4 regions of the Thermaerobacter nagasakiensis genome follow, and region 1 is predicted to be linked to each of the others. Evidence: riboswitches for the same ligand, from Rfam matches in the RefSeq annotation. Region 1 holds a riboswitch; each other region holds the start of a gene.
What was found. A riboswitch is a leader RNA that binds a small molecule or an ion and turns the genes downstream of it on or off. The one in region 1 is predicted to bind S-adenosylmethionine.
Positions count from the first base shown of each region.

Region 2: it holds a riboswitch for S-adenosylmethionine, as region 1 does, so the genes downstream of both, metE (5-methyltetrahydropteroyltriglutamate--homocysteine S-methyltransferase) here and metX (homoserine O-acetyltransferase MetX) in region 1, are expected to answer to the same signal.
Region 3: it holds a riboswitch for S-adenosylmethionine, as region 1 does, so the genes downstream of both, ACZ5T9_RS05845 (methylenetetrahydrofolate reductase) here and metX (homoserine O-acetyltransferase MetX) in region 1, are expected to answer to the same signal.
Region 4: it holds a riboswitch for S-adenosylmethionine, as region 1 does, so the genes downstream of both, ACZ5T9_RS11270 (methionine ABC transporter ATP-binding protein) here and metX (homoserine O-acetyltransferase MetX) in region 1, are expected to answer to the same signal.

Region 1 covers NZ_AP043740.1:1,760,173-1,767,643, reverse strand. The annotation lists gene ACZ5T9_RS07475 (hypothetical protein) at 1-93, shown strand, start outside; gene ACZ5T9_RS07470 (hypothetical protein) at 313-747, opposite strand; gene ACZ5T9_RS07465 (homoserine dehydrogenase) at 804-1,931, opposite strand; gene metX (homoserine O-acetyltransferase MetX) at 1,928-3,118, opposite strand; SAM riboswitch class I at 3,214-3,332, opposite strand; gene ACZ5T9_RS07455 (YgjP family zinc-dependent metalloprotease) at 3,435-4,391, opposite strand; gene ACZ5T9_RS07450 (cupredoxin domain-containing protein) at 4,701-5,138, shown strand; gene ACZ5T9_RS07445 (biotin--[acetyl-CoA-carboxylase] ligase) at 5,198-6,256, shown strand; gene sfsA (DNA/RNA nuclease SfsA) at 6,265-7,275, shown strand; gene ACZ5T9_RS07435 (MurR/RpiR family transcriptional regulator) at 7,385-7,471, opposite strand, start outside.
Region 2 covers NZ_AP043740.1:1,353,271-1,360,741, forward strand. The annotation lists gene ACZ5T9_RS05805 (glycerol-3-phosphate dehydrogenase/oxidase) at 1-1,431, shown strand, start outside; gene ACZ5T9_RS05810 (redoxin domain-containing protein) at 1,675-2,223, opposite strand; gene ACZ5T9_RS05815 (response regulator transcription factor) at 2,244-3,161, opposite strand; gene pncA (bifunctional nicotinamidase/pyrazinamidase) at 3,158-3,850, opposite strand; SAM riboswitch class I at 4,330-4,443, shown strand; gene metE (5-methyltetrahydropteroyltriglutamate--homocysteine S-methyltransferase) at 4,533-7,070, shown strand; gene ACZ5T9_RS05830 (carboxypeptidase-like regulatory domain-containing protein) at 7,373-7,471, shown strand, end outside.
Region 3 covers NZ_AP043740.1:1,365,010-1,372,480, reverse strand. The annotation lists gene menD (2-succinyl-5-enolpyruvyl-6-hydroxy-3-cyclohexene-1-carboxylic-acid synthase) at 1-1,448, opposite strand, end outside; gene ACZ5T9_RS05855 (isochorismate synthase) at 1,807-3,645, opposite strand; gene menA (1,4-dihydroxy-2-naphthoate octaprenyltransferase) at 4,011-5,006, opposite strand; SAM riboswitch class I at 5,211-5,320, shown strand; gene ACZ5T9_RS05845 (methylenetetrahydrofolate reductase) at 5,773-7,471, shown strand, end outside.
Region 4 covers NZ_AP043740.1:2,662,555-2,670,025, forward strand. The annotation lists gene ACZ5T9_RS11250 (branched-chain amino acid ABC transporter permease) at 1-260, opposite strand, end outside; gene ACZ5T9_RS11255 (branched-chain amino acid ABC transporter permease) at 319-1,218, opposite strand; gene ACZ5T9_RS11260 (branched-chain amino acid ABC transporter substrate-binding protein) at 1,394-2,590, opposite strand; gene asnB (asparagine synthase B) at 3,102-4,667, shown strand; SAM riboswitch class I at 4,790-4,977, shown strand; gene ACZ5T9_RS11270 (methionine ABC transporter ATP-binding protein) at 5,077-6,096, shown strand; gene ACZ5T9_RS11275 (methionine ABC transporter permease) at 6,103-6,777, shown strand; gene ACZ5T9_RS11280 (MetQ/NlpA family ABC transporter substrate-binding protein) at 6,886-7,471, shown strand, end outside.

The DNA.
Region 1 (7,471 bases):
CGGCTCAGGGGGACCCGGCCCGAGCTGGCGGCCCGGCTGCGGGAGGCAGGCCTGGCCGTGGAACCCGGCGACGGTCCGGAGGAGGGCGCCTGAGGGCGCGGCCGGGCGGGAACCTCCGCTCGAGGCTCCCCATGCCCCTGGGGTTCGCCATGGCGCCGGGACCCCAGGCGTCGCCGGGCCCGCAGGTGCACCGGGGCGCAGTGGAGGGAAGCGGCCGGAAAGGGCGCGGGACGAAGCAACCGGCGGCGGGATACCCGCCGCCGGACCATGTGTACCCCGGTGCCGGTACCCAGGCCGCTTGGGTGTCGCGACCTAGGCCGCTTGATCCCGCCGGTTCCAAATCCAGGCCGCTCCTGCCAGGTATACCAGCCACTCGACCGGCCAGGAACCGGCGTCCACCTGTTCCCAGGCCACCTGCGCCGCCGCGGCCGCGGCCACCACGGCCACCAGGCGCAGGAGCTGGTGCCACCGCCGCCAGGTCCAGCGGCTCCGCCAGGACACCGGCCCGCCCCGCCGCGCTTGCCGCCAGCCCAGCGGCCAGCGCCCGCTTCGCGGGCCCGGCCGCGCAGCCCGCGGCCGGGCCGCGGGCGCGACCCCCCAGCCGTAGCGGGGATCCTTCCCCCCCGGCAACACCCGGAACCGGCGCCGCTGTTCCCGCTCGCACTCCGGGCAGTAGCGGGCCCCCCGGCGGTCGGCCTCGAAGGTGCGCCGGCAACGATAGCACTGGGCGAGATGCCTGGGGCCCATGCCGCTCCCCCCTGCCGCGGCCGCCCGGCCGCGGAGCCCGGCGGCCGGTGAGCCGTTCAACCTTCCGTCAACCTCAGTTTAACCGCCGCAGCCGCCGGATCCTGCCACTCGGTGTCGAACCCGGCACGGGGCACGGCCGCCGAGGGCTCCACGGCCACGGACCGGCCGGCCTCCAGGTCCGGCAACGGCAGGCGGTCGCCCCGCCAGATGGCGATCAGGTCCGCCAGGACGGCGCTGGCGGTGGCATCGCCGCCGGCCCCGGGCCCGGCAAACCGCACCGTGCCCACCGGATCCGCCTCGATCAGGATCATATTCTCCACCCCGGCCGCCTGCAGCAGGGGGTCGTGGGGCGGCAACATCTGCGGCTCGACGGCCAGCCGGGGGGCGGGCCCCGTCCACTCGGCGGTGGCCACCAGGCGCCAGCGGGCAGCGCCGCCGCCCTGGCGGGCCGCCTCGCCCCCGCCCCCTCCCTCCTGCAGGGCACGGCGAAAGGCGGGGTCGTCCAGCCCGCGACGGGCCACGGCGGTCCAGGCCACGGGCTCGCCCGTCACCAGGGTCGCCAGGATGGCCAGCTTGCGGGCCGCGTCGCGCCCCGACAAGTCGTCGCTGGGATCGGCTTCCGCATAGCCGGCGGCCTGGGCGGCACGAACCGCGTCCTCCAGGGTGGCGCCCTGCTCCACCTGGGTGAGGACGAAATTGCAGGTGCCATTCAGGACCGCCCGCAGGCGGCGCACCCGGTTGGCCGCCAGGCACCTCAGCAGCGGGCGAATGATGGGCACCCCGCCGGCCACCGCCCCTTCGAAGGCCAGCTCCACCCCGTGCCGGCGGGCCACCGCCGACAGGGTCGCCAGGGATTCGGCCAGAAGGGCCTTGTTGGCGGTGATCACGTGGCGGCCGGCTTCCAGGGCCCGCAGGACGTACTGGCGGGCCGGTTCGACACCGCCGATGAGCTCGATCACCACGTCGACCTCAGGATCGCCCAGCAGCTGGTCGGCATCGGTGGTGAGCAGGCTGCGGTCGACGGCCGCCGGCCGCGGCTTGCCGGGATGGCGTACCAGGATCCCCTTCAGCCGCGGCACGCCACCCAGCCGCGCCACCAGCCAGGGTGGCGGGTTGAGCAACCGGCGCGCCACCGCACTGCCCACGGTGCCCAGACCCAGCAGCGCCACCACGGGACCCTTCACGGGCGCCCCTCCCCCACCGCCGCCACCGCCCCGGCCTGCGCGGGCGCGGCGGTAGCACCGGGTTCTTCCAGCCAGTCCATCACCCGGCGGGCCACCCCCGCGGGGTCCACGAGGAAGCTGTCGTGGCCCCAGGGAGCCTTCCAGACCTGCCATGTGACATTCTTGCCCGCCCGGCGCAGGGCCTGGACCAGCCGCCGCTGCTCGTCCACGGGGTAGAGCAGGTCCGAGGTGATGCTGAGCACATACATGCGGCCCTGGACCCGGGCCGCGGCGCCCTCCAGCCCGCCCCGGCCCCGGCCTACGTCGTGGAGATCCATGGCCCGGGTCAGGGTCACGTACGTGGCGGGATCGAACCGGCGCACCAGCTTTTCCCCCTGGTAGTGCAGGTAGCTTTCGATCTGGAACCGGAAGGCCTCGGCCGGGCCCGCCGGCGCGGTGGCGTACGAGCCCAGCCGCTGGGCGACCGGGTCGGCGCCCGCCGGGACCTCTTCCCGGCCAAAGCGCGCCTCCCACTCCTCGCGACCCCGGTAGGTGGTCATGGCCAGCATCCGGGCCAGGGCCAGCCCGCGGCGGGGCGGGCGGGCGGCGGGATAGTCGCCGCCCTGCCAGGCGGGGTCTGCGAAGATCGCCTGGCGCTGCACCTCGTTCCAGGCGATGGCATGGGGCGAGGCGGCCGGCGGCGCCGCCAGGACGGCCGCCGCTCCCACCCGCTCGGGGTAGGTGACGGCCCACTCCAGCGCCTGCATGCCGCCCAGGGAACCGCCCACCACCAGGGCGAGCCGCCCGATGCCCAGCGCATCCAGGAGCCGGCGCTGGGCATGGACCATGTCCCGCACGGTGATCACGGGAAACCGCCCGCCCCAGGGCCCGTGGCCGGCCTCCTCAGGACTGGCCGGGCCTGTGGACCCGTAACAGCCTCCCAGCACGTTGCTGCAAATGACAAACCAGCGGCGGGTGTCGATGGGCCGGCCCGGACCCACCGCCGCCTCCCACCAGCCCGGGCGGTCGCCGGGATGGTGGGAGGCCACGTGGGCGTCGCCCGTCAGGGCGTGGCAGATCAGGATGGCGTTCTGGCGCTGGGGGTCCCAGCGACCCCAGGTCTCGTAGGCCAGTTCGGCCCGGGGCAGGTGGCCGCCCTGCTCCAGGGGCAAGGGCCCCACCTCGACAAGGCCGCGACAGGGGATCACCGCGTCCCCCTCCCTCCCGCGCCCGCTCCCCGAAGGGGTCCCGGATAAGAAACTACCCCTCCCGAGAGGGAAGGGCCGAAAAGATTTCCGGCGCCCTCTCATCTCTCAGGATCCGCACGGATCCTGCAGGAGTTGGCACCTTACCGGCCGTCCAGGCACGGCCGGCGGTTGCCGGGCTTCATCGGGCCAGTCCCTCCGCCACTCTGGATAAGAGAGCAGACGCGCTCTGTGATTGTTGAAAGTGATGCTATCATGCCGGCCCCTGCAGGTCAACGATCCCGGCCGCGACCCGGCCGGCCTTGCGCGCCGGCGCCCCTCACCATCGGGCATCGGCCGGGGAAGGCCCGATGGAGCGCGCCGGCCGCAGCCAGCCCGGTACATAGCTCCAGGCCGCCCGGAGCTGGCGCCGGTGTTCCGCCGCCCGGGGGTCATGCCGTTCCACCAGGGCCCAGAAGGCGGGACCGTGGTTGAGGTGGACGGTATGACAGAGTTCGTGGATCAGCACGTGTTCCACCAGTTCGGGCGGCAGGAAGAGCAGCTTCAGGCTGAGGCGCACGTGGCGCCCGGCGGAACAGCTGCCCCAGCGGGTCTTGGGGCAGCCGACGGACGAACCCGCCAGGCGAAAGCCCCGCTCCCGCGCCAGCCGTTCCAGCCAGGGCCGCAGGGTCGCCCGGGCCCGGGCGGCCAGCCAGCCCCTGAGGGGAGGCCCCCAGGCGGCAGGACCCTGCTCCCCGGCTCGGGCCGGCAGGCGGACCTGCCCGGCCAGGGGTGCGCCCGCGGGCGGCGGTTCCCCTGGATCGCCGGTGGCCCCGCCGGCGAAGAGGGTCTGCTGCGGGGTCCGGCCGGCGGCGGCCTTGCGCCCCCCGCCGGCGGCGTCGCTCAGGGTGGGCCGGCCCGCCGGTGCCACGGCCCACACCTCCCCCAGAGCCCGCAGCCACAGCCAGGCCGGAGGAGCCAGGCCGGCGGCATCCCGGCGGAGCAAGGGATCGCCCGCCCCGCCGCCGGCTGCCCGGGCCTGCTGTTCCAGGCGCTGCCGGGCCCGCTGGATCCAGGCCGCATGCTGGGCCACCACCTGGGGCACCCGCTGCAGCCGGTACCCCGGCGGAACCACCACCACCAGGCCGTCGGCCGGCGAAAGCACCAGCCGCACCCGGCGCGCCCTGGAGCTGACCCGGACGGTGTAGGGGGGCAGGCCCTGCGATCCGGCCCCGCCCTGCCCCATGCCCCCCGGTGGCCGCAGCCCCCGATCCCCGTCCCTGGACCCCTCGCCCATGCGTCGCCCTCCTTCTCCTCGCGGGCGATGGCCGGCGGCAGGCTCCGTCGGGCTCCGTTGCCGCCCGGCCGCGCCGCGTGCCCGGGCGGGCAGGCGGACCCGCCCCGGGCCGCCCCCGAAGCCCGCATCGCGGTCGCTCTGTCCTGGTTCGCCCGGCCGTTGCCCGCCCCCTTGTGGACAACCGCTGCCCGGCCCCGGCGGCCGCTGCGCATGGAGAGTCACCAGGCCGGCATACATTGGTTCCGTAAGGGCGCCCGGCCGCCGCCCCCCAACCGGCCGGGAAACGGCCCCTTGCGGGGAGGTGCCATCGTGTCCGACGGGGCTGCACCGGGGCCCGCCGCCCGCTCGGTGATCGCCCTGCTTGTGTCCGCCGCCCTGCTGGCCGGCGCCCTGGGCCTGCACCTGCGGTCGACCCGCCCCGGCGTGGCCGGCGTCACCGCACCGGGGCGGCCCGTGGCCGACCGGGTGATCCGGCTGTCCGAGTACGCCTACCAGCCGGCGGTCATCGAGGTCCGGCAGGGGACCCGGGTGCGCCTGACGCTGATCAACACGGGGCGGGAGGAACACGAGCTGGAGATCGACGGCTATGGCATCGAGGTGGCCGGCCTGCGGCCGGGAACCAGCGTCCGGCTGATCTTCAATGCCGATCTTCCAGGCCGTTTCGAGCTGGCCTGCCACATGCCCGGCCACTACGAGAAGGGGATGCGCGGCATCCTGGTGGTCCACCCGGCCGACGCCCAGCGCTGAGGCGCCGCGACACCCTGCTCCGGGCCCGGCGTGGTATGGTGTTGCCGGGAGGAAACGCCATGCCCGCAAAGGATGCCGTGAGAGGGGACGGGCCCCGGCCGCGCAGCCGGGTGCTGGCGGCCCTGCTGGCCGCCGGCGGGCAGCCGGTCTCGGGCGCGACCCTGGCGGAGGGCCTGGGCATCACCCGCGCCGCCCTCTGGAAGCACATCGAAGCTTTGCGCCGGGACGGCTGGCCTGTGGAAGGCCGCCCCCACCAGGGCTACACCCTGGATTTCGGGGCCGCCGGGCGGCTGGCAGCCCGCCGGTTCGTCCCTGAGCTGCTGGAGGCCCGCCGCGCGGGAGCGCGCCTGGGCCACACCGTCCACTGGCTCGCCGAGGTGGGGTCGACCAACGACGTGGCCCGCCGGCTGGCGGAGGCGGGCGCACCCGAGGGCACCGTGGTGGTGGCGGATCGCCAGGCGGCCGGGCGGGGGCGCCTGCGCCGGGCCTGGTGGAGCCCGCCCGGCGGCCTGTGGATGTCCCTGATCCTGCGCCCCGCCCTGCCCCCCGAGCACCTGCCCCTTTTGACGCTGGCCACCGCGGCGGCAGTGGCCGAAGCGGCGGAGGGCCTGGCCGGCCGGCCGGTCCAGGTGAAGTGGCCCAACGACGTGCTGGTCGACGACCGGAAGGTGGCCGGCATCCTGCTGGAGACGGTCAGCCACCCCCACGGTGCCGAGTACGTGGTGGCGGGCATCGGAGTCAACCTGGACGTGGAAGGCGAGCCGGTGCCCGCCGAGCTGGCCGGCCGCCTGACCTGGCTGGCCCGGGAGGCGGGCCGCCGGGTGACGCGGAACGAGCTGGCGGAAGCGATCCTCCAGCGGCTGGAGGAACGTTACGCCCAGCTGCACCAGCACGGTCCGGATCCGGTGCTGGCCGCCTGGCGCAGCCGTGCCGCCTGGCTGGGGGAGCCGGTGCGGGTGGCCCTGCCCGCCGGCGAGGTGGCCGGCATCGCCCTGGACGTGGCACCCGACGGTTCCCTGGTGGTCGAACAGGCCGGCGGCCGGCGCCAGCGCGTCCTGGCGGGCGACGTGCAGCGCCTGCGGCCCGCCGGGGCTCCTCCCGGGGCCGGGTCCCGGTGAGCGGCCCGGTGAACGTCGCCCTGCCCTGGCCTTCCCCCCTGGTGCCCGTGATCATCCTGCGGCGCCTCAACCGCTTTGCGGTGGAGGCGGTTCCGGCCAGCCCCGGCACCTCCGGCCCGGCGGGCGGCCGCGCCGCAACGGACCCGCCGCGGGGCGGGCCCTGTGAGCCGGGCCATGCCGCCGGCAGGAACGCCGCCGCAGCGGTTGGCGGGGCCGGCGACGGGACCACCGGCGAGGTCCTGCGGCTCCACCTGCCCAACTCCGGCCGCATGGCCGAGCTGCTGGTCCCCGGCACCCCCGGCCTGGCATGGATTCCCGCCGCGGCCCCGCAAACAGGGCAGCGGGCGAGCGGCACCCCCGCCGCCTCCCGCCCGCAGGCCCGCGCCCCTCTGGGCCCGCCGCAGCCTCTCCCTGGCCCGGCCGCGGCCGCAGTACGGCAGCCCCCGCCCCCTTCCGGAACCGCGGGACGGGCAAGATCCGCTGCGGCGGCGGGCCGGCGGACGGCGGGCGATCTGCTGCTGGTGTCCTTCAACGGGCGGTGGGTGTCCGTCGACGCCCGGATGCCCAACCGGCTCTTCGCCGCCGCCCTCGACCGCCGCGCCCTGCTGCCCTTCGCGGCCTACCGCCGCTGGCAGGCCGAGGTTCCCTGGGGCGCCGGCCGGCTGGACTTTCGCCTGGAGGGGGCCGGAGAGCCCCTCCGGCCCTGCCTGGTGGAGACCAAGTCGTGCAACCTGGTGGAGGACAGCACGGCCCTTTTCCCCGACGCCCCCACCGCCCGCGGCGCCCGCCACCTGGAGGAGCTGGCCCAGGCGGTCCGCCAGGGCTGGCGGGCCGCCGTGGTCTGGTTCGTCCAGCGGGACGACGCTGCCCGCCTGGCACCCCACCGCCGGGCGGACCCCCACTTTGCCGCCGCCCTGGCCCGGGCCCGGGCGGCCGGGGTCGAGGCGTACGCTTACCGCTGCCGGGTGAGCCCCGCCGGGATCAGCCTTCTGGGCCCCATTCCGGTGGTGCCGGAATAGGGGGCGAGGCGGCGCAGGGGCCGGCTGGCCCGCGCAACCGGCGCTCGGCGTCCCGGCCGGCGCCCCTGGCGGGCGGGCACGGTGGCCGGCGGGCACGGCGGGCGGCACGTCAGGACCCGGCGTCGCCGCCTGCCTCGCCGGGCCCGACGATCCGGTCGGAGCGGCGTTCTTCCTTCAGGTAGGTGCCCTGGCGGTC
Region 2 (7,471 bases), 410 kb from region 1:
TATGACCGGTACGCCGGCCGGAGCCTGGGCACCCTGCGGCACCGGATCCTCAGCCCGGCCCGCGTGCAGCAGGAGGAGCCCCTGCTGCGCCAGGAAGGGCTGGTGGGGGCCGGCATGTACGTCGACGCCGTCACCGACGACGCGCGCCTGACGGCGGCGGTGGCGCGCCAGGCCGTGGCCGCAGGGGCGGTGGTGGTCAACTACGCCGAGGTGACCGGGTTTGTCAAGGACGCGGGCGGGCAGGTGGTGGGCGTCCGGGTCCGGGACCTGCTGGCGGGCGGCGGGACCGGGGTAGGGACGGCGGCGGCCGGCACGCCGGAGGCAGGCGGCGCCGAGGTCGCGCCCGGGGCGGGCCAAGGGGCTACGCCGGGGCAGGAGAGGGCCGCCGGCGGCCCGGCGGTGCAGGCGGCCGGTCAGGCGGCTGCCGGAGGTGCGGCCGGCCAAGCGGGCGCCGGCGGTGCCGAGTTCGTCATCCGGGCCCGCCGGATCCTCAACGCCACGGGTCCCTGGGCCGACCGGGTGCGCCAGCTGGACGACCCCGGCTCGCCGCGCCTCCTGCGGCTGACCAAGGGCATCCACATCGCCTTCACCCGCGACCGGTTGCCCATCCGCCACGCGGTGACCATGCGCGGCCCGGACGGGCGCATCATGTTCGCCGTGCCCCGGGGAGCCTTCGCCTATGCCGGTACCACCGACACCGTATACCGGGACGATCCGGCCCGTCCCCGGCCCGAGGCCGCCGACGTCCGCTACGTGCTGGACGCCCTCAACCGCACCTTCCCCACCACCCGCCTGGGACCGGACGACGTGATCAGCGCCTGGGCGGGCCTGCGGCCGCTCATCGACCCGGGGGATACGCGGGATCCCAGCGCCATCTCCCGGGACTACAAGCTTTACACCAGCCCTTCGGGCCTGGTGACGGTGGCCGGCGGGAAGCTGACGGCCTACAAGGCCATGGCCCGCAACATCGTCGATCAGGTGTTCCCCGAGACCCAAGGGGCACCGGTGGACGAGGAGCCCCTGCCCGGCGGCGCCCGCGTGCCGGCGGAGGCCGAATTGCGGCAGAAGGCGGCCCAGACGGGCTTGCCCGTGGAGGAACTGCAGTGGCTGGCCCGCCACTACGGCGATGAGATCGACCGGGTCCTGGGCTACCTGCGCCCCGAAGACCTGCAGGCGGGGCCGCGGGCGGCCCGGGTCCGGGCGGCGGCCCGGTACGCCGCCGCGGAGGAGATGGCCCAGACCCTGGCCGACGCCCTCTGGCGGCGGGTGCCCGAGGCCCTCTGGAGCACCGACAACGGGCGCGGGGTGGCGGCGGACGCGGCGGCGGCCATGGGCGAGATCCTGGGCTGGGACGAGGAGCGGCGGGACGGTGAGGTGGCCGCGTACCTCAGCCAGGTGCAGGCCATGCACGCCTGGCGGGAGGGCTTCTGACGGTCCGGGCCGCGGGGCGCTTCTCACGGTCCGGCCCACGGGGCTGGGGGTTGCGCGGCTGCGAGAACGAACCGGCAAGGGGCCGCGGCGGCGGCCCCTTGCTGCGCCGGGGCCGGGGCGATGCGACTTCGGGGCCATCTCCGTGCGACGCCAGGCCCACCGCCACGTTGAGGACCATCTCCGCGCTGCGCCATGCCCCTCGCCGCGGCGTTCCCCTCCGCGCTCGGCTGCCGGCAGCGACCCTCAGCGCCGGCCCGGGCGGTGGCCGGCCGGGCCGGGCCGGTCACCGGGCGGATCGGGCAAGTGGGCCAGCACCTGGTCCGGATCGGGCAGGTAGCCCAGATCCGGGGCCCGCCAGACCCAGCGCACGACGCCGCGTTCATCCAGGACGAACACGGCCCGGTCGGCAAAATCGCCCAGGCCCCAGCGGCTGATGGCCACACCGTAGCGCCGGATCACCCGCCGGTTGTAATCGCTGGCCAGGGGGAAGGGCACCTGGTAGCGGTCGGCCCACGCCCGGAGCGCATAGGGACTGTCGGTGCTGATCCCCACCACCTGGGCGCCCCGGGAGGCGAAGTCCGGGTAGCGGGCGGTGAAGTCCTCGATCTCGTTGCAGCAGCCGGGGCTGAAGGCAAAGGGGAAGAACAGCAGGACCAGCGGGCGACCCCTGAGATCGCGCAGCCGCAAGAATTCGTCGCCGGTCCCGGCCAGGGGCAGGGTGAAGTCCGGCGCTTCCCGGCCCGGCCGGGGCATGCGCCGGCGCAGCCAGGCCTCCCGCCAGCGCTGGACCACGCCGGAACCGGCCCCCCGGCTCACAGCCCGGCCACCGGGGAGTTCAGCTTGTAGCCGTGTCCCCGCACGGTGAGGATCCACTCCGGCTGGCTGGGGTTGCGCTCCAGCTTCTCCCGCAGGTGGCGCACGTGGACGTCCACGGTCCGCGGGTCGCCGAAGGCCTCTTCACCCCAGACCCTGTCCAGCAGCTCCTGCCGGGTGAAGGCCCGGCCCGGCTCGGCAGCCAGCGTGGCCAGCAGCTTGAACTCCGTGGGGGTCAGGGCCACCCGCTGGCCGTCCCGGTAGACCTCATGGCCGGCGTAGTCGATCACGATGGGGCCGATCTGCTGGCGCCGGCCCTCGGTGCGGCGCAGCAGCGCCTTGATCCGCGCCACCAGCTCCCGGGGGCTGAAGGGCTTGGTCACGTAGTCGTCGGCGCCCAGCTCCAGCCCCAGCACCTTGTCGATCTCGCTGTCCCGGGCGGTCAGCATGAGGATGGGCGTCTGAATGCCCCGCTCCCGCAGGTGGCGGCAGAGGGTGAAGCCGTCGGTATCGGGCAGCATGACGTCCAGGATGATCACCTGGGGCCGGCGCTCCTCCAGGCGGCGCAGGGCCTCGGCACCGTCCCGGGCCAGCACCGGTGCCATGCCGTTGCGCTGCAGGTTGTACGCCACCAGTTCCAGCAGGGACTCCTCGTCGTCCACCACCAGCACGGTGGGACCGGCCGGTGCCGGCCCGTCCGGACCGGGGCCGGGCCGGGCGGCGGGGGCTGCCGGCGCCAGGGCGGAGGGCTTGCCGCCGGCGGAAGCCGGCGCCGGGCGGGCGTTTGGGGTGGAGGCGGCCGCCGGCGCCGGTGGCCCGGCGGGAAGGCGGCGGGCCGGGGGCCGGGCCTGGCCCGCATCGTGGGCCGGGCCCGCCGGCTCGCCGCGGCCGCGTTCGTCCCGCAAGAACACCGTCACCGGGCCTCCCCGGCGTCCCCGGCGGCCAGCAGGGCCCCGTGGGCCTCCATCTCCGCCAGGGCGCGCTCCCCGTCCCCCGGGGTCACGTCGACGGCCCGCACGGCCGGAACCGGCACCGTGACCCGAAAACCCTCCCGCAGGCCGTCCAGCACCGTGGCCCGCACGCAGTAGTCGGTGGCCAGGCCGCCCACGTACAGGTGCCGGACCCCCTGCTGCCGCAGCCAGCCGGCCAGGGTGACCTCGGGGCGGACCCCGGCCTCACCGGCGGCCAGGGCGCCGTCGAAGCCGCTGTAGGCCTCCCGGTCGGGGTCGAACCCCTTGCGGAAGATGGTGCCCCGGACCTGCAGGTCCGGGTGGAAGGCGGCCCCCGGGCTGCCCTGCACGCAGTGGACCGGCCAGGGCCCGCCCTGCTCGCGGAAGCTCACATGGCCGGAGGGATGCCAGTCCTGGGTGAAGACCACGGGCCGGCCTGCCGCATGGAAGGCCTCGATCCAGCGGTTGAGGACGGGCACCACCTGGTCGCCCTGGGGCACGGCCAGGGCACCGCCGGGACAGAAGTCGTTCTGGACGTCCACCACCACCAGGGCGGCGTCAGGATGCTGGGCGGCTGCCTCGGGGGTCACGGCGCCGGCGGGGGCCGGTGCCGCCCCGCCCCCCGTCGCGGCGCCGCCGGGCTGCAGGCGGTCCATGGCTGGGCTGCCTCCTTGCGCCGTTTTCCCTTCAATTATAGGCTTATAGGCTGCCGCCGGCAGGATGCGGGCCACCTCGGGCCGGCAGAGCCCGGGCCGCAATGGCACGCCGGCGGCCGGCAGGGCCCGCAGCGGGCGACCGCCGGGGATGGCGCGGTTTCAGCCCGCCCTGGGGTGTGGGGGCAGCAGGACTTTCGTCTCCGGCCCCGAATAGCAGTCCCCAATGCCCGCATCCCGCGCGAGGGTTCCGGCCCGCTGCGGGGCCGGGGCGCCAGGCCGCACCTGGGCAACGGGCCTTGCAAGCCCACCGGGCCCACGCCGGCCGGACGAGACCCGGAGGGCCGCGGACCGCGATGACGCACCGCAGGCCGCGAGGCCATGGGCCCCTTCCTTGGCTGCGGGATGCGGAAACCCGGGGGGCCTTGCAGGCCGCAGCGCCTGCAACCCCGCGGTCGCTGACAAGGGAATGACCGGACAAAGCCCTATCGAGAGTGGCCGAGGGACGGGCCCGATGACGCCACGGCAACCGGCCGCCGCTCCAACCAGGCGGCACGGTGCCAATTCCCGCGGGAGGCGTTCCCGGGAGATAGGGAAAGGCGAGGAACCTCTCCTTTCCCGGAGAGGTTTTTCATTTTCAGTCCCATCCCACAAAGGACCCATTCCGCGAAGGAGGCGAGAACCCATGGCCGTGGCAACCAACCTGGGCTTCCCCCGCATCGGGGCCGGCCGGGAGTTGAAACAGGCCCTGGAGGCCTACTGGGACGGCAAGATTTCCGCGGACGCCCTGCTGGCGACGGCGGCGGCCTTGCGGCGGCGGCACTGGGAGCTGCAGCGGGCGGCGGGGATCGACGTGGTGCCCGTGGGGGACTTCTCCCTCTACGACCACGTGCTGGACACCGCCTGCATGGTGGGGGCCGTGCCCGCCCGTTACGGGTGGGCCCCTTCAGCGGAAGCCGGCGCCGCAATCCCCCCGGCTCCTGGTGGCGATGCCGCCGGCGCGGGCCGGGCCACCCCCGCGGCGGGCCAGAGGGCGGAGGCGGGCCCGGGCGCGGCGGCCGCCGCGGCTGCCGGGGAGGTCCCCCTGGACGTCTACTTCGCCATGGCCCGGGGCACCCCCGGCCGGGGCGTCCCCGCCCTGGAGATGACCAAGTGGTTCGACACCAACTACCACTACATCGTACCCGAGCTGGAACCGGGACAGGCCTTCCAGCTGGCGTCCCGCAAGGTGGTGGAGGAGTTCCGCGAGGCCCGCTCCCTGGGTTTTGAGGCCCGCCCTGTGCTGCTGGGGCCGGTCAGCTTCCTGCTGCTGGCCAAGCTCCGCACTCCGGCCGGGGCGGGCGCCGCCGGCCGGGCCCCGGAGGTGAGCCGCGGCGAGGCCGGGGGTCTGGGCGGCGGGGCGGCCGGTTCCTCCGGCGGGGAAGGGGTCGCCGGGCCGCGCCTTGCCTTGCTGGACGGCCTGCTGCCCGTGTACGGGCAGGTGCTGCGGGAGCTGGCGGCCGCCGGCGCCACCTGGGTCCAGCTGGATGAGCCGTTCCTGGCCCTGGACCTGGACGAACCGGCCCGGGCCGCCTACCGCCGCGCCTACGCCACCTTGGCCCAGGCGGCCCCGGGGCTCCGGCTCTTCCTGGCCACCTACTTCGAGGGGTTGCGGGACAACCTGGAGCTGGCCTTGAGCCTGCCGGTGCAGGCCCTGCACCTGGATCTGGTGCGGGACCCCGGCCAGCTGGAGCAGGTGCTGGCCGCCGGGGTTCCGTCCACCCTGCACCTCTCCCTGGGGGTGGTGGACGGCCGCAACGTCTGGCGGGCGGACCTGGAGGCGGCCCTGGCCCTTCTGGAGCGGGCCCGGGACGCCCTGGGGGCCGGGCGGCTCTTCGTCGCCCCCTCCTGCTCGCTGCTGCACGTGCCCATCGACCTGGACCTGGAGACGGATCTGGATCCGGAGATCAAGGGCTGGCTTGCCTTCGCGAAGCAGAAGCTGGAGGAAGTGGCGGTCCTGACCCGCGCCTTGAACCAGGGCCGGCAGGCCGTGGCCGGCGCCCTCGAGGCCAGCCGGGCGGCGGTGGAGGCCCGGCGCCGCTCGCCCCGGCGCACCCGGCCGGAGGTGCAGGAGCGGTTGGCGCGGCTCAACCCGGACGAGGCCCGCAGGCCCTCCCGGGCGCCCCAGCGGCGGTCGCTGCAGCGGGAGCGGCTGGGCCTCCCGCCCCTGCCCACCACCACCATCGGCTCCTTCCCCCAGACTCCGGAGGTGCGCCGGCTGCGGGCGCGCTGGCGGCGCGGGGAGATCGACACCGCCACCTACGAAGAGGGCATCCGCGCCGAGATCCGCCGGGTGATCCGGCTGCAGGAGGAGCTGGGCCTGGACGTGCTGGTTCACGGCGAGGCCGAGCGCAACGACATGGTGGAGTACTTCGCCGAGCAGCTGGAGGGCTTCGCCTTCACCCGCCACGGCTGGGTGCAGAGCTACGGCAGCCGCTGCGTCAAGCCGCCCATCCTCTACGGCGACGTGGCCCGGCCCGGCCCCATGACCGTGCGGTGGATCACCTACGCCCAGTCGCTGACGGACCGGCCGGTCAAGGGCATGCTGACGGGGCCCGTCACCATCCTGCAGTGGTCCTTCGTCCGGGACGACCAGCCCCGGGAGGTGACTTGCCGCCAGATCGCCCTGGCCATCCGCGACGAGGTCCAGGACCTGGAGGCGGCGGGCATCCGGGTCATCCAGATCGACGAGCCGGCCTTCCGGGAGGCCATGCCCCTGCGGCAGGCGGACCGGCCCGCCTACCTGGCCTGGGCCACCGAGTGCTTCCGCCTGGTCACCGGCGGGGTGCGGGAGGAGACCCAGATCCACACCCACATGTGCTACTCGGAGTTCAACGACATCCTGGACGCTATCGCCGCCCTGGACGCCGACGTGATCCTGATCGAGGCCTCGCGCTCGGGCATGGAGCTGCTGGACGCCTTCGTACAGCACCGCTACCCCAGCGACATCGGCCCCGGGGTGTATGACATCCACTCGCCCCGGGTGCCGCCGGTGGACGAGATCAAGGCGCTGCTGCGCAAGGCGGCCGCGGTGCTCGACCCGGGCCAGCTCTGGGTGAACCCGGACTGCGGCCTCAAGACCCGGCGTTACGAGGAGGTCGAACCGGCCCTGCGGCACATGGTCCAGGCGGCCCGGGAACTGCGGGAGGAGTGGGCACCCGCTCCCGCGGCCGGCGGCCGGTAGGCCGGAGCCTGCAGCCCGCAGGCGACGGATGGCGACAGGGTTCGACAACCGGCAAGGGGCCGGCAGGGGTATGGGGACGGCTTCCCTGGGAAGGGGAAGCCGTCCTCTGCATTTTCGGCAAGTATCGTATAAGCGTGATGGACTCTTTGTCGAATAATGACTTGTTTATGGACGCTACTGTGCCTCAATACCGCGTCGAATCAAACAATTTCTTTTAAAAGCGTACACCTACCATAAAAAGGCCAAGCCCAACGAATCCTAAATACTAAACGTCCATTTAGTCGGTATGGGGGAGGGGGAGCATGCGGCAAGCGGAACAGGGCTCCCGCTGGCGGCACCCGGTGGCCTGGGTCGCCAGCGTGGCCCTGGTGGTGGCCACCGGGGGCGGCGTCCTGCTGGGA
Region 3 (7,471 bases), 400 kb from region 1:
CCGGCGGGCTCCGTCCCCGCTACGGCTTCGGCCCCCGTCCCCGGGGGTCGCAGGGTCTGCGTCCCCGCGACGGCTCCGGCCCCCGTCCCGGCGCACCGCCGGGTCTCCGTCCCCGGGGCGGCTTCACCCGCCGCACCAGCCAGGGCCTGGGGCTCGCCTTGCCCGGCCGCCGGCTGGTCCTGCCGGGCCCGGGCCGGTTCGTCCCCGCCATGGGCCGCCGCTAGCTGCGCCAGCTGCCAGCAGGCCTGCACGGGGTCCGCCCGTACCACCAGCGCTGCCCCGTGGCTGGGGTCGGGCCAGCCGCCCTCGTCGATCACCACCTGCACGGCCCCGGGGTGCCGCTCCAGGAACTGGGCCAGCGGCTTGGACACCGGCATGCCGCCCAGGCGCAGGACCACGTCGGGGGCCAGGGCCTTTGCCAGGCCGGGGACCCGCAGGAACGCGTCGTAGGCGTCGATGATGGGGCCCGGGACCGGCCCCGGCACCACATGGGAGCCACACCGCACCCCGGATAGGGGGTCCGCCAACACGGGCAGCCCAAGGCGCTGGGCCAGCCGGGTCACCGCCACGGCCAGGGGCGGCCCCTCCGCGGGGGCGGCCGGCGCGCCGCCGGGGCCGCCTGCCGCCGGCCCCACGCCCGGAGCCGCCGCCAGCACGGGGGAAAGGGGCCCGCAGACGATGAGCCCCCGCCGCGCGCCGGCCAGCAAGCTGAAGAGCTCGTGGGCCTGGGCTTCCGTCAGGGCACCGGCCCCCAGCCGCGGCTCGACGGGCCGCGGCCGGGCAGGCCCCGGCGGGGCCTGCGGCGATGGGGCCTGCAGCCTTGGGGCCGGCGGCGGCACCTGCCACACCCCCGCCGGACGGGGTTCAACCGGCGCCTCGGGCACCAGGGGCTCCCGGAAGGGCACGTTCAGGTGGACGGGGCCCGCCGGGGCCGCCAGGGCCTCGGTCACGGCGCGCACCGCCGCCCGGGTCACGTAGGCGCGGGCAGCGGGGGCGTCTTCCGGCAGGGGCAGGTCGGCGAACCACTTGGCGTGCCGGCCGTAGAGGTGGATCTGGTCGACGGTCTGGGAGGCGCCGAACTCCCGCAGCTCGTGGGGGCGGTCGGCGGAGAGGACCACCAGCGGAACCCGGCCGTAGCGCGCTTCGATCACCGCCGGGTAGAAGTTGGCCGGCGCCGTCCCCGACGTGGCCACCACCGCCGCCGGCCGGCCCGTGGCGCGCCCGAGCCCCAGGGCGAAGAAGGCCGCCGAGCGCTCGTCCAGCTGCACCCAGAGCCGCACGCCCGGATGCCGGGCCGCCGCCAGGGCCAGGGGCGTGGACCGGGACCCCGGGCACACCACCACGTGCTCGACCCCCGCGCTCACCAGGCCGTCCACCAGGGCCAGGGCCCAGACCAGGTTGATCCGGCCCCGGTCCGGTTCCCCGAGGGCGGCAGATCCGGGCGCCACGGCGGGCGCAATGGCCCCCGGGCCGGAGGGCCCGGCGGACCCAGCAGGCCCGGCCGGCACGGCTGCCCCTCCAAGATCTCCAGGCCCGGCCGAACCGCCACGGCCGGCACGTAAAGCAGCCCCTGCCGGGCCCGCATGCCCCGCGGATCCACCCGGACCGCCAGGCACGGCAGCCCCGCCTGGACCCACGGGCGCAGCCGCCCCAGCGGCGCCCCAGGCTCCCGCGGTCCTGCTGCCGACATCGCCCCCGCCGGAGGATGCACCGGCCACCGCACCCCCCGCGGCGGGCCCGGCCGCGGCGCCGGCCCTTCCTGCGCCGGGCTCCTCCCGCTGCCCTTGGGGGCCCGCTCCCACCGGCTCAGCCACCGTGGTCCACCTCCGGGGCGCCGGGTTCCACCCCCAGGGCGGAGGCCAGCGGCTGCAGCTTCAGGGCCGTCTCGTGCCATTCGCGCCCGGGGTCCGACCCCGCCACCACGCCGCAGCCGGCAAAGAGCCACGCCTCGGGCCCCCGCACCACCCCCGAGCGGATGGCCACCGCCATCTCCCCCTCCCCCCGGTGGTCGAACCAGCCCAGGGGAGCCGCGTACCAGCCCCGGCTTCCGCCCTCCCAGCGGCGGATGAACTCCAGGGCCCGCTCCCGCGGCCAGCCGCCCAGGGCCGGTGTGGGATGCAGCCGCGCCACCAGCTCCGGCACCGTGGCGCCGTCGACCACCCCCGTGATGGGCGTGTACAGGTGCTGCACGTTCCGCAGCTGGAGCAGGCGGGGCTCCGCCGGGACGTCCAGCACCCGGCACACCGGCCCCAGGGTGTCCCGCAGCATCCGCACCACCAGCGCGTGTTCTTCCCGTTCCTTGGGACTGGCCAGCAGTTCCCGGGCCAGGGCAGCGTCGGCCTCAGGGGTCGCCCCCCGCGCGGTCGAACCGGCCACCGCGGCCGTCTCGACCCGCCGGTCCCGCAGCCGCACCAGCCGTTCGGGCGTGGCCCCCAGGAAGACGGTCCGGTCTCGGGCCACGGCGAAGATGAAGCATTCGGGGTAACCGGCCTGGAGCCGGCGCAGGGCCGTCCCGGGATCGAAGGCCGCCGCGGCCCGCAGGTGCAGGCGGCGCGCCAGGACCACCTTGGCCAGCTCGCCCCGGCCGATGGCGTCCAGCGCCGCGCCGAGCATCGCCTCCCACTCGTCCCGGCCGGGCACCGCCCGCGCACCCAGCAGGGACGGGAATCCACCGGCCCCGTGCGGCCGGGCGGACGAACCGGACCCCTCCCGACCGCCGGCTGACCCAGGCCAGCCCGGTGCACCGGGCGCAGCACCGAGCCCTGCGGCTCCGGCCAGTTGAAGACCGGCCCGGCCGCCTGGCCCGGCCTCCGCCTTGCCCGGCCCGCCAGGGCCCGCGGCACCGGCAGGCCCTCGGGGGTCCGTCCCGCCGCTTTCCGGGCCCCGCCCGGCCGTGGAAGCGACGGCCAGCAGCGAGAGCCAGCGGCGACCGCGCTCGCCGGCGGCGGTGGTGGCCGCCACGGGCACGCGCAGCCGGATGCCCCCGGGGAAAACCCACCCGGCTCCCTCGCCACCCGCGCCTGCGGCATCCGGGGTTCCGGCCCCCCTCTCCGCCGCCGTCACCACCCCGGGGACCACCACCCGGTTGAAGGTGAGCCAGGTCCCGCCGCCTGTCCGGGTGACCAGCAGCTCCGGCAGGACGAAGCGCGCCGCGGGGAAGCCGGCCCACAGCAAATCCGCCGCCTCCTGGGGGTCGAAGGCGAAGCCCCCCACCACCACCGGTCCCGTTCCCCACACGCCGTGGGGCGCATCGATGAGCGCACCCTCGCACAGGGCCTGCCAGGCGGAAGCCAGGGCTGGGGCGATGGCGGCCAGGGGCGCGCCGGGGCCGGCTCCCGCCGCTTCCGGCCCGGCCGGCGCATCCGGACCTGGAGCGGATTCCAGGACGGCTGCCGCCCCCAGCGCGACCATGGCCATGGTGCCGCCCGGAGCCGACCAGAGCGCCCGCTCGTGGGTCAGGATGGCGGCGCCCTCCCACAGCGCGACGGGGTCCAGGTCCTCGGCGGCGACGGTGAAGCTCACCACGGCAGGCCGCCGCCCGCGCCGGGCCTGGTCCCGGGCGCGGGCATGGAGCCGGTCCAGATCGCGACTGACGGGTCCCGTGAGGGACGCAAGACGGGGCACTTCCCTGGCCAAGGATGTCATCCCTCTATCCTAAGGATCGTAAGTTCGCCGAACCCGGCGGATTGCTGGTTCCTTGAATCGGCAACGGCTGGCGTCCCCGGTGAACTCTGGGTGAACATTCATTCACCGGCGACCCAAAGCAGGGATGTTCGTGAGCGAGGCCCAGATCCCTTCCTCAAGGCCACCCGGCCGGGCAGGGTCCGCCACACCCGTGCGCCCGCCTCGCCCGGCGGCTCGCCCCGCCCGGCTGCCGGCTGCGCCGTCCGCAACCCCGTTGCACCCAGGTCGCCGGGACTCTCAAGACCGGCGGCCCCGGCGATGGGCTCGGCCCATGGCGGGCGGGTGGGCCCGGCCGGCCGGCTCGCTCCCGCAAACCCCCGGTCCTGTCAGGACCACAGGGCCGATCGCAGCCACCACCAGCCGTATCCCGCCACCAGCGAGACCCCCGCCGCCTTGTAGAGCCCCAGGGCCAGCCGGCCCAGGCGGTAAAGGTCCTGGTGCCGGTAGGGTCGGGCCAGGAAGAGCGGGGCCTGCCGCAGGCAGCGGGCCGCGGGCACCAGCGTGACCAGCACCAGGGCGGGCAGCCGCCCGGCCGCCACCCCGGCGACGATCAGCACCGCCGTGGCCGCCACCCACCCGAAGTACAGGCGCAGGGCGCGCGTCTCTCCGAGCCGCGCCGCCACGGTCATCTTGCCGGTGGCCCGGTCTTCTTCGATGTCGTGGATCGACTCGGCATAGAGGATCAGGGCCACCAGGGACACCAGGGGCAAGGAGGCCACCAGCGCCTCCGGGGAAAGGGTGCGGGCCTGGACGTAGTACGAACCCAGCACCAGCACCGCGCCCATGTTGAGTCCCACCATGACCTCGCCGAGCCCGCGGTAGCCGTAGCGGACGGGCGGAGCCGTGTAGAAGAGTCCGCTGGCGATGCCCAGCAGGCCGAAGGCCAGGGCGGGCCAGCCCGTGCGGGCGGCCAGGTAGCCGCCCACCAGAGCGCCGAAGCCGAAGGTGGCCCAGGCTCCCCGGCGCAGGCTGTCCGGGCTGAGCCACCCCGCCTGGATCACGCCGCTGCCGCCGGTGAAGGGCGCATCGCCCTCGTACATGATGTAGTCGAAGTAGTCGTTGGCCATGTCGGTGCCGGCGTGGATGGCCAGGCTGCCCAGCATGGTGAGCAGCGCCAGCCACGGGTCGAAGTGGCCCTCCCCGCCGGCCACCAGGATCCCCACCAGCACGGGGATGATGGTGACCGGCTTGAGGTGGGGGCGGCTGGCCTGGAACCAGGCCCGGGCCAGCAGGCGCCAGGAGCGGGCGGTGGGCGCCTCGGCCCCTGCGCCCGCGGCCGCCGCCCGTGCCATGGCCGGGCCGTGTTCGTCCGCCTGGTGCACCGGATCTCTCCCCCATCCCGCGCCCGCCGGCCGGGTCACGCTCCCGTCCGGGTGGCCAGTGTACCGTTCCAGGTGCCCTGTTGCACGTCTCTTATTGTAACGAAGGACGCGCGTTCCGCCCTGTTGCCGGGATGGCGGAACCCGGCTATACTGTCCCTAATCTCCATTGACAACGCATGCGGCCGGCCGAGCCGGCCGACCCCTCTCTTATCCAGAGCGGTCGAGGGACGGGCCCGATGACGCCGCGGCAACCGGCGACCTTGGTCGTGCGGTGCCAACTCCCGCGGCTCCCTCCGGGAGCCGAGAGATGAGAGAAGGGGGACGGGGACCCTGCTGCGATCACCAAGCCCCTTCCTCCTTCGGAAGGGGCTTCTTCTTTGGCCGCCAGAGCTTAAGGGACCGGGGACCCCAGGTACCCAGGGGTCCCGGAGCCCGGCGAGCCAGGGGCCGGTGGGGCCGGGAAGGGCCCGTTCCCCCCCATCCTGCAGCGCCGAGCGCCGTGCGGAAGCCCAGGCACCCCGTGCCGGGGCGCTGTCGCCGGCGCCGCGAACTGGAGGTGACGACCAGGGTGACCCAGCCCTTCCGGCCGGCCGCCGGACCGCGACCTGCCCACCCGGCCACGGCCGACTCCCAGCCCGACGACGCGGCTCCGCCGCGGGCGGCCTTCCCTGCCGCGGGCCACCCGCCCGAGGACAACGGCCCTGCGGGCCCTGCCGGCCTCCCTCCGGCACGCCCGGTTTCAGGGGGCGGGGGCGGAGGAACCTTCGTGCCCTTCGCCCCGGATCCGGCTCCCCGAACCCTGCCGGTGGTGAGTCCTGGACCCGTCTTGCCCGCCCTGGCCGATGGCGACCCCTCCTGGGCCCTGGCCGCCCGCCCGGTCCGGCCCTCCCCCGCGGGCGACAGCCCGTCCGGCGGCGGACCCGCGCCGTCCCAGCCTGGCCCCGGGGCGCCCGGGGGGCCCCGGGGCACGGCCCGGGAGGAGGAAGAACCGGCTCCGGGCACCGCCCTCCTGCCCCTCACCGAACCCGCCGCGGTGGAAGGCGTCCACCTGGCGGCCATCCGGGCCGGGGCCCGCCTGGTCCGCACCGCCACCCGCTGGGCCAGCCCCTGGTGGCTGCCGTCCACGCCCCCGGAGCGGATCGAGGAGACCAACCTCTGGGCCGCCAAGCTGGCGCGATCCGCCCGGGAACTGGCCGGGCGGCCTTGCCTGGTGGCGGGGTTGTTGGGACCGCTGCCCGCCACCGCCGCTGCCGGCGGCGGTGCCGAGCCGGAGGCCGTCCTGGAAGGATACCGCTGCCAGGTGGCCGGGCTGCTGGCAGGGGGCGTCGACCTGTTCTGGGTCGAAGCCCGCCACCCCCTGGAGGCCGGCCTCGCCCTGAAGGCCGTGCGGGAGGCGGCCCGGTTGCCGGTGGGTGTCCTGCTGGTGGGGGAGGGGGAGCCGCCGGATGCCCTCCCCTCCCCCTGGCTGGAGGCGTTCCACTCGGCCGGCTGGCCCGACGCCCTGGGTGTGGCCACCGGCGGCGGGCCGGCGCGAGCAGCCCGCTGGCTGGCGGCGGTGCGGCGGGCCGGGTGGAGCGGCCCGCTGTGGGTCACCCTGGGACGGCTGAACGGCGGGGCCGCACCCGGGGCCCGTGGGCTGGCCGGGCCCAAGCCGGCCACCCAGGACACCGGCGGGTGGGATGCGTGGGATGCCCTGCGCCTTCTCGGACCCGGCTGGGTGGGTGGAACCGGCGCCTGGCAGCCTGCGGACCTGGAAGCTCTGGCCGCCCGCATCCAAGCGGTCCACCCGGAGCCGGAGGGCCCGGCCCCGGCCCTGCCGGTCCCCGGCCCTCTGAACCGGACGGGTCCGGGCAGCGGCCCCGCCGGGCCGGGCGCCGGCCATCCTGACGCCGGCCATCCTGACGCCGGCAAGCAGGCCGCCTCCTTGCCCGCCGCTGCCCTTTGGGGCAGGAGCCGGCCTGCCGGTGCATGCTCCCTCCCAGGCGCAACCACCAGCGGCGCGGGCGGGGCCACCGGCCCCGGAAGACCCGCTCCGCTGCGGGAGAAGCTGGGGCGCCGGTTCGTCATCAGCGTCGAGCTGGATCCGCCGCGGGGTCCGGTGGCCACCAAGTTCCTGGCCGATGCCCGCACTGTGGCGGCGGCCGGAGCCGATGCCGTCAACGTGGGCGACAGCCCCATGGCCCGGCCGCGGATGGCGGCCTGGGCCGGTGCCCTGCTGGCCCGCAGCGCCGGCATCGACGCCATCATGCACTGCACCACCCGGGACCGGAACCTGATGGCCCTGCAGGCCGACCTGCTGGCCGCCCATGCCCTGGGCGTCCGCAACGTCCTGGCCCTGACGGGCGACCATCCCCGCCTGGGTTCCAGCGGCACCTCCCCGGTCTACGACGTGGACTCCATCGGCCTGCTGGAGGTGCTGGCGGCCCTGCGCCGGGGCGAGGATCCCCGGGGCAACGCCCTGGGGG
Region 4 (7,471 bases), 900 kb from region 1:
GTGTTGAGGATGGCCGTGGTGTAGGCGCCCGCGGCGAAGAAGGCCGCGTGGCCCAGGTTGTACTGGCCCGTTCCACCGAGAATGAAGTTCAAGGACAGGCCGAGCACCGCCCAGAGGAAGAAGTTGAAGCCGATCTCCAGGTAGTAGCCGTTGTACCCCACCAGGGCGGGGAAGGCCAGAGCCAGCACGAGGGCCAGACCGGCCGCCACCCGGGACCGGGTCAGGCCACGCCCGCCGGCCGTGGCCGCCTGCGTTGCCATGGTGTTCCCCCCTTCCCCCGGCGGGCCTGCCGGAGGCCGCCTGGTGCCGGGCCGGCACCTAGATCTTCTCGGCCACCCGCTCGCCCAGCAGGCCCGTGGGCCGCACCAGCAGGATCAGGATCAGGATGAAGAAGGCCACGGCGTCCTTCCACTCGCCCGCCACGTAGCCGGCGGCCAGGGTTTCGGCCAGGCCCAGCACCAGGCCGCCCACCATGGCGCCCGGGATGTTCCCGATGCCGCCCAGGATGGCGGCGGTGAACGCCTTGAGGCCGTAGAGCCAGCCCATGGTGAAGTTGAGCTGGCCGTAGTAGAGCCCCACCATGACCCCGGCCAGCCCGCCCAGGGCCGCGCCCAGCAAGAACACCAGCTGGATCAGGCGGTTGACGTCGATCCCCATCAGCCGCGCCGTCTCGTGGTCCACGGCGATGGCGCGCATGGCCGCGCCCAGCCTGGTGTACTGGACGAACAGGTAAAGGGCCAGCATCAGAACCAGCGAGCCGCCCAGGATCACCAGGCGCATCAGGCTGACGGTCACGCCGCCCACGGACCAGCTGGCCTCCGGCAGCATGTCGTGGGGAAAGGCCACCGGAAAGGCGCCCCAGATCAGCATGATCCCGTTCTGGATGAACACGGACATGCCCAGGGCCGACACCACGGCGGGTAAGCGGCCGGCACCGCGCAGGGGCCGGTACGCCACCCGCTCCACCAGCACGCCGGCCAGGCCCACGCTCAGCGCCGCCAGCAGCCCGGCCAGCAGGACCCCCGCCAGCCCGCCCGTGCCCTGGCCGAGGGCCCCCCAGATCAAGAAGGTCAGGCCCAGATACGCCCCCAGGGCAAACAGGTCGCCGTGGGCGAAGTTGATCATCTTCAGCACGCCGAAGACCATGGTGTAGCCCAGGGCAACCAGGGCGTAGATCGAGCCCACGGTGAGCCCGTTGACTACCTGCTGGACCAGCATCTGGCATCCCTCCCCCGGCACGCTGGCGGGGAAGGATCCGGGCGCGTGCCGCGCAGGCGGCATACCGCGCCCGGTCCCTCCCCGCCGTCCCTGGTGCCGGTCGCCCGTTGGCTCGGCCTTCCCGTGCCGCCCGGGCCGCGGCCCGGGCGGCACGGCGGCTCCGGCCGGCGTCCGCCTACTGCTGCGGCGGCACGAACAGGGTGAACTTGCCGTCCTTCACCTGGTACGCCGCGTACACGGTGCCTTCCCGGTCGCCCTTGTCGTCGAAGGTGATGGGGCCGGAGATGCCGGGGAAAGCCTCGAGGTCGTTGCGCAGGTAGTCGGCCAGCTTGGCAGGATCGGTGGACTGGGTCTGCTTGATGGCCTCGACGATGACCCGGAAGCTGTCGGCCGCCATGGCCGTCCAGATGCTCACCGGATCCTCGTTGTACTTGGCCTTGTAGTCCTGGACGAACTGGCGCGCCTCTTCGTATGGCAGGTCGGCGGGCGCAGGCTCGGTGGTGGTGATGAAGCCCTCCGCGGCCGCGCCGGCCGTCTTGATCACCTCATCGTTGTTCGAGGCGTTGCCGGCGGCGATGGGCACGGTGATGCCGAGGTCGCGCGCCTGCTTGACCAGGAGCCCCGCCTGGCTGAAGTAGCCCGTGAAGTAGATCGCGTCGGGATTGGTGCTCTTGAGGTTGCTCAGCAGGGCGGAGTAGTCGCTCTCCTGGGGATTGATGGCGTCGTAGAACACCACCTGCGCGCCCTTCTCCTCCAGGAACTTCCGGGTCCACTTGGCCAGGCCCTCCGCGTAGGTCGAGCTGTCGTGGACCAGCGCGACCTTCCGGGCACCCAGCTTCTCAAGCAGCAGCGTGGCGGCGAACTGGCCCTGGGCGCTGTCCAGGAAGGCCATGCGGAAGAAGTTCTTCAGGCCCTTTTCCGTCAGGTGGGTGGCCGTGGACGACGGCGTGATGTGCAGGATGCCGGCGTCGGCGTACACCTGCTGGGCCGCCTCGGTCGCCGTCGAGTTGTAGGAGCCGATCACGGCCACCACGCCCTGGGAGGCCAGCTTCTGGGCCGCCAGGGTCGACTCGTTGGGCTGGCCCTTGTCGTCTTCGTAGATCACTTCGATCTGCTTGCCGAGGACCCCGCCCTGGGCGTTCACCTGTTCCTTGACCAGCTCGATGGCCTGACGGAAGCCCTTGCCTTCGGCGGCATAGTCGCCGGTGAAGGGCCCCTGCACGCCGATGACGATCTTGTCGCTGCTCCCGCTGTTCCCGCTGCCCGCGTCACCGCCTGCCCCGCCGCAGGCCGCGGTCCCCACCATCAGGGCGCCCGCCAGCAGGGCCACCATCCCGCGGCGCGCACCGCGCAACCAGGTACCCCCGAACATAATGCCCCCCCATTCACTGCTGCCCGGGCCGGCCCGTTCCCGGCAGCCGCGAACCGGTCGCCCCATCCGTCGATACGGCCGATCCGGCGGAACGTGCCACCAGCCGGGCAGGATGTGTTGCGGATTGTCCCAAACAGTGGTCAAAATTCGGCAATTTCACCCCCGATCCTGCAAACGGGGCGATCAAACTCCTGCCACTGATGGAATCCTTCCCGCGCCATGGTGCCGGCCTTGCCAGCGACGGTACCGGCGTTAACCAGCAGGCAGGGGGCGGCCGCCAGGGTGCTGCCGCCCTTCTCTGGGCCTGCCCGCAGCGGCCAGGGCCCTGTCCGAACGTTGACACACCGGCCGGCTTCTGGTGTGATGAAAAGCGTCAACATGCAGAACGGGTGGAACCAAAACCGGGTGGACGTTGCCCGCGGGCCAACGCACCCGGTCTTTTTTCAACCGGGCTGCGGAGCGCTCCCGTGCCGGGGGCGCCGCGGCCTGGCCCGAAAGGAGGCGGGACTTCATGTGCGGCATCGCCGGCGCCACCGCTCCCCGCGGTGAAGCGGTGGCCCGCATGCTGGAGGCCATGGCCCACCGGGGCCCCGACGACCAGGGACTTTGGGTCGGGCAGCACACCCTGGGCCACCGCCGGCTGTCCATCATCGACCTGGCGGGCGGGCACCAGCCCCTGGCCAGCGAAGACGGCGCGATCCGGGTGGTCTTCAACGGCGAGATCTACAACTACCGCGAGCTGCAGGCCGAACTCGAGAGCCGCGGCCACCGCTTCCGTACCCGCAGCGACACCGAGGTGCTGGTGCACCTCTACGAAGACGAGGGACCGGCCATGGTGCGGCGGCTCTACGGCATGTTCGCCTTCGCCCTCTCCACCCCCGACGGGCTCTTTTTGGCCCGCGACCCCCTGGGGATCAAACCCCTCTATGTGGGCAGGGACCGGGATGGGGCGCTCCTCTTCGCTTCGGAGATGGGGGCCCTGCTGCCCCACGTGGAGACCATCGACGAGTTTCCCCCCGGGCACTACTGGACGGAACGGGACGGGTTCGTCCGGTACTACGAGCTGCCCCCGGTACGGTACGACCTGGAGAGCCCCGAAGCGGCGGTGGAGGAACTCATCGCCCGGCTGCGGCAGGCGGTGCGGCGGCGCCTGGTGGCCGACGTCCCCGTGGGGGTGTTCCTCAGCGGCGGCCTGGACAGCAGCCTGATCGCCGCCCTGGTGGCGGAAGCGCGGGCGGAAACCGGAGAGCCGGTCCATTCCTTCGCCGTGGGCATGGAGGGCAGCGAGGACCTGGAGCGGGCCCGGCTGGTGGCGACCCACCTGGGGACGCTCCACCACGAGTACGTCTTCACCCGCCAGGAACTGCTGGCCCTGCTGCCCACCGTGATCCGGCGCCTGGAGTCCTTCGACCCTGCCCTGGTGCGCAGCGCGGTGCCCACCTACCTGGTGTCGCGGCTGGCGCGCCGGTATGTCAAGGTGGTGCTCTCCGGCGAGGGAGCGGACGAGCTCTTCGGCGGCTACCAGTACCTCAAGCGGCCGGAGATCCGGGCGCGGCTGCAGGACGAGCTGCGGGAGATCACCCTGGCGCTGCACAACACCAACCTGCAGCGGGTCGACCGCATGACCATGGCCCACGGCCTGGAAGGGCGGGTTCCCTTCCTGTCGGTGACCCTGGTCGACCTGGCCTGGCGGATCCCGCCGCGCTGGAAGATCCACGACCGCACCGGGACCGAGAAGTGGATCCTGCGGCAGGCGGCCCGCCGGTTCCTCCCCGCGGCGGTGGTCCAGCGGGAGAAGGCCAAGTTCGCCATGGGCACGGGCGTGGGCCCCACCTTGGAGCGCTTCGCCAACGCCGCCGTCAGCGACCGGGAGCTGGCGGCGGGCCGGGAGCCGTGGCCGGGGCTGGAGCTGGGCAGCAAGGAGGAGCTGCTGTACTTCCGCTGGTTCTGCCAGGCCTTCGGCCACCGGGCCCGGATGGCGGCCCGGCTGGTGGGGCGGAGCCGCAGCCTGAACCCCCACCAGCTCTACGCCCCCGCCTGGCGCGCCCAACCCGGGACGGGGACGGAGATGGCCTGACCTGTTGACAGGCCGGGGCAGGGGTCGCATAATCGGCGTCGTACGGCTGAGCCGGCCGCTGTACCGCAGTACCCGCAGGACGTTCAGCGCGGGACCTTCAACAACCGAATCCGCAACATCTCTTCTTATCCAGAGTGGCGGAGGGACGGGCCCGATGAAGCCACGGCAACCTCCGCGCGGCGGCGCGGCCCCGCCCGCTCCGGCCCGGCACGGCGGCCGGGCGGGTTCCCCGGGGTTCAACGCCGGCGGGTGGTGCCAACTCCCGCAGAACCGCGTCCTGGTGCCGGGACGCCGTTCTGAGAGATAAGAAGGGATGGCACCCTTGGGCCATCCTTTCTGCGTCTCTCAGGAAGGATGGTTTTTTGTTGCCCTTCACCCGGTGCGGGGTGGGGCCACGGGGGTGAGCGCAGTGACGGAAGCAATGCTGGAGGTCCGCAACCTGGTCAAGGTCTACCGCGGCCGCCGCGGCGTGACCACGGCCCTGGACGGCGCCAGCCTGGAGGTGGGCCGGGGCGAGTTCTTCGGCGTCGTCGGCGCCTCGGGGGCCGGCAAGAGCACCCTGGTCAAGTGCATCACCCTGCTGGAGCGGCCCACGGCGGGCTCCATCCGTCTGGGTGGCGTCGAGCTGACCGGGCTGCGCGGCCGGGCCCTGCGGCAGCAACGGCGGCGGATCGGCCTGGTCTTCCAGCACTTTCACCTGCTGTGGTCCCGCACCGCCGCCGGCAACGTGGCGCTGCCCCTGGAGATCGCCGGGGTGCCGCGGGAGCAGATCCGGCGCCGGGTGGCGGAGCTGCTGGACTGGGTGGGACTGGCCGACAAGGCGGGGGCCTACCCCTCCCAGCTGAGCGGAGGCCAGAAGCAGCGGGTGGCCATCGCCCGGGCCCTGGCGACGCAACCGGAACTCCTCTTGTGCGACGAACCCACCTCCGCGCTGGATGCGGCCACCAGCCGCGCGGTGCTGGAGCTGCTGCGGCGGGTTCACCGCGAATTGGGAATCACCGTGCTGCTGATCACCCACCAGCTGGAGCTGGTGGAGGCCGCCTGCCAGCGGGTGGCCGTGATGGACGCCGGGCGAGTGGTGGAAGCCGGGCCCGTGGAACAGGTCTTCCGGAACCCGCGGGCGGCGGCCACCCGGCGGCTGCTGGCCGCCGCCGCTGCCGGCGGTCCGGCCGGAGACCGGGCGGCCCCGGCACCCGGTACCGGGGACGAACCCGGCCCCGGGGCGGCCCCACAGGCCGTTGCCGATCCGGCCCTGGCGGACCGGCAGGCAGCCCCGGCGGCGGCCGCGGGGGCTGCAGTCGCCCGCTGGGCACCCCTGGCCTCCGCCTCGCCCGGCGCACCCGGGCGGAGCGGTGCCGGCGCGGCGCCGGCCACCGGGTCCGGCCCCCTTGCCCCGCAGGCGGCTCGCTCCCTGGCCGGAGGGAGGTGACGGCGGATGGCAGCGGAGCTTTTCAGCGCCCTGCGCGAGTTCGGACCTGACATCGTGACGGCCACGGGCCAGACCCTGTACATGGTGGGACTGGCGATCCTCTTCGCCACCCTGGCCGGGGTTCCCATCGGCACCCTGCTGGTGGTGATGGACCGGGGGCACATCGCCGCTTTTCCGCCCCTGCGGGCGGTGCTGGCGTTCGTCGTCAACACCGGGCGGTCGGTGCCCTTCATCATCCTGCTGATCACCCTGGCCCCCTTCACCCGCCTGCTGGTCGGCACCTCCCTGGGGACGGCGGCGGCCGTGCCGCCCATGGCGGTCGCCGCCACCCCGCTGGTGGCGCGGGTGGTGGAGACGGCCCTGCGGGAGGTCGACCGCGGCACCGTGGATGCCGCCGTGGCCATGGGCGCCAGCCCGTGGCAGGTGGTACGCAAGGTGCTGCTGCCCGAGGCCCTGCCCGCCGTGGTCCTGGGGATCACCATCGCCACCGTCGGGCTCATCGAGTTCTCGGCGGTGGCGGGGGCCGTGGGCGGGGGCGGGCTGGGCGACCTGGCCTTCCGCATGGGCTACCAGCGCTGGGAGGCGGGGGTCCTCTTGGTCTGCGTGGTCCTGCTGGTCGCCCTGGTGCAGGGGGTCCAGTGGGCCGGGGAGACCCTGGCCCGGCGGCTGAACCACCGCTAGCGCCCGGCGCTCCGGGAAGGCGATTTTTGGGGGATGGCTCGCGGGGGGCGGGCCGGTTCGTCCGGGAAGGGACCCTGGTGCGATAGATCGAGAAGGAGGTCGAAGGCCATGGGTGTCCTCTCCCTGGTTTTCCCTGGCCGCCGGTGGACCCGCCGGGCGGCGGTGCTGGTGGCGACCCTGCTGATCGCCGTCCTGGTCGCCGGGTGCGGTGCCGGCGGGGCCGGTTCGTCCGGTGCGCAGGGCGACAACTCGGCCGGTGGCAACGGGTCCGGATCGGGTGGCACGAGCGGTACCGTCACCCTGAAGGTGGGGGCCACGGCGGTGCCCCACGCCGAGATCCTGCGCGACGTGGCGGCCCCTGCCCTGGAGGAGCAGGGCATCAAGCTGGAAGTGATGGAGTTCAGCGACTACACCAAGCTCAACCCGGCCCTGGTCGACGGGGAACTGGACGCCAACTACTTCCAGCACATCCCCTACCTGGACCAGTTCAATAAGGACCACGGCACCAACATCACGCCGGTGGCCAAGGTCCACATCGAGCCCATGGGGCTCTATTCGGACAAGATCACCAGCCTCGACCAGCTGCGGGACGGCGCCACGGTGGCCATTCCCAACGACCCCACCAACGGGGGCCGGGCGCTGCTCCTGCTCCAGGCGGCGGGCCTGGTCAAACTCAAGGAGGGCGCGGATTACA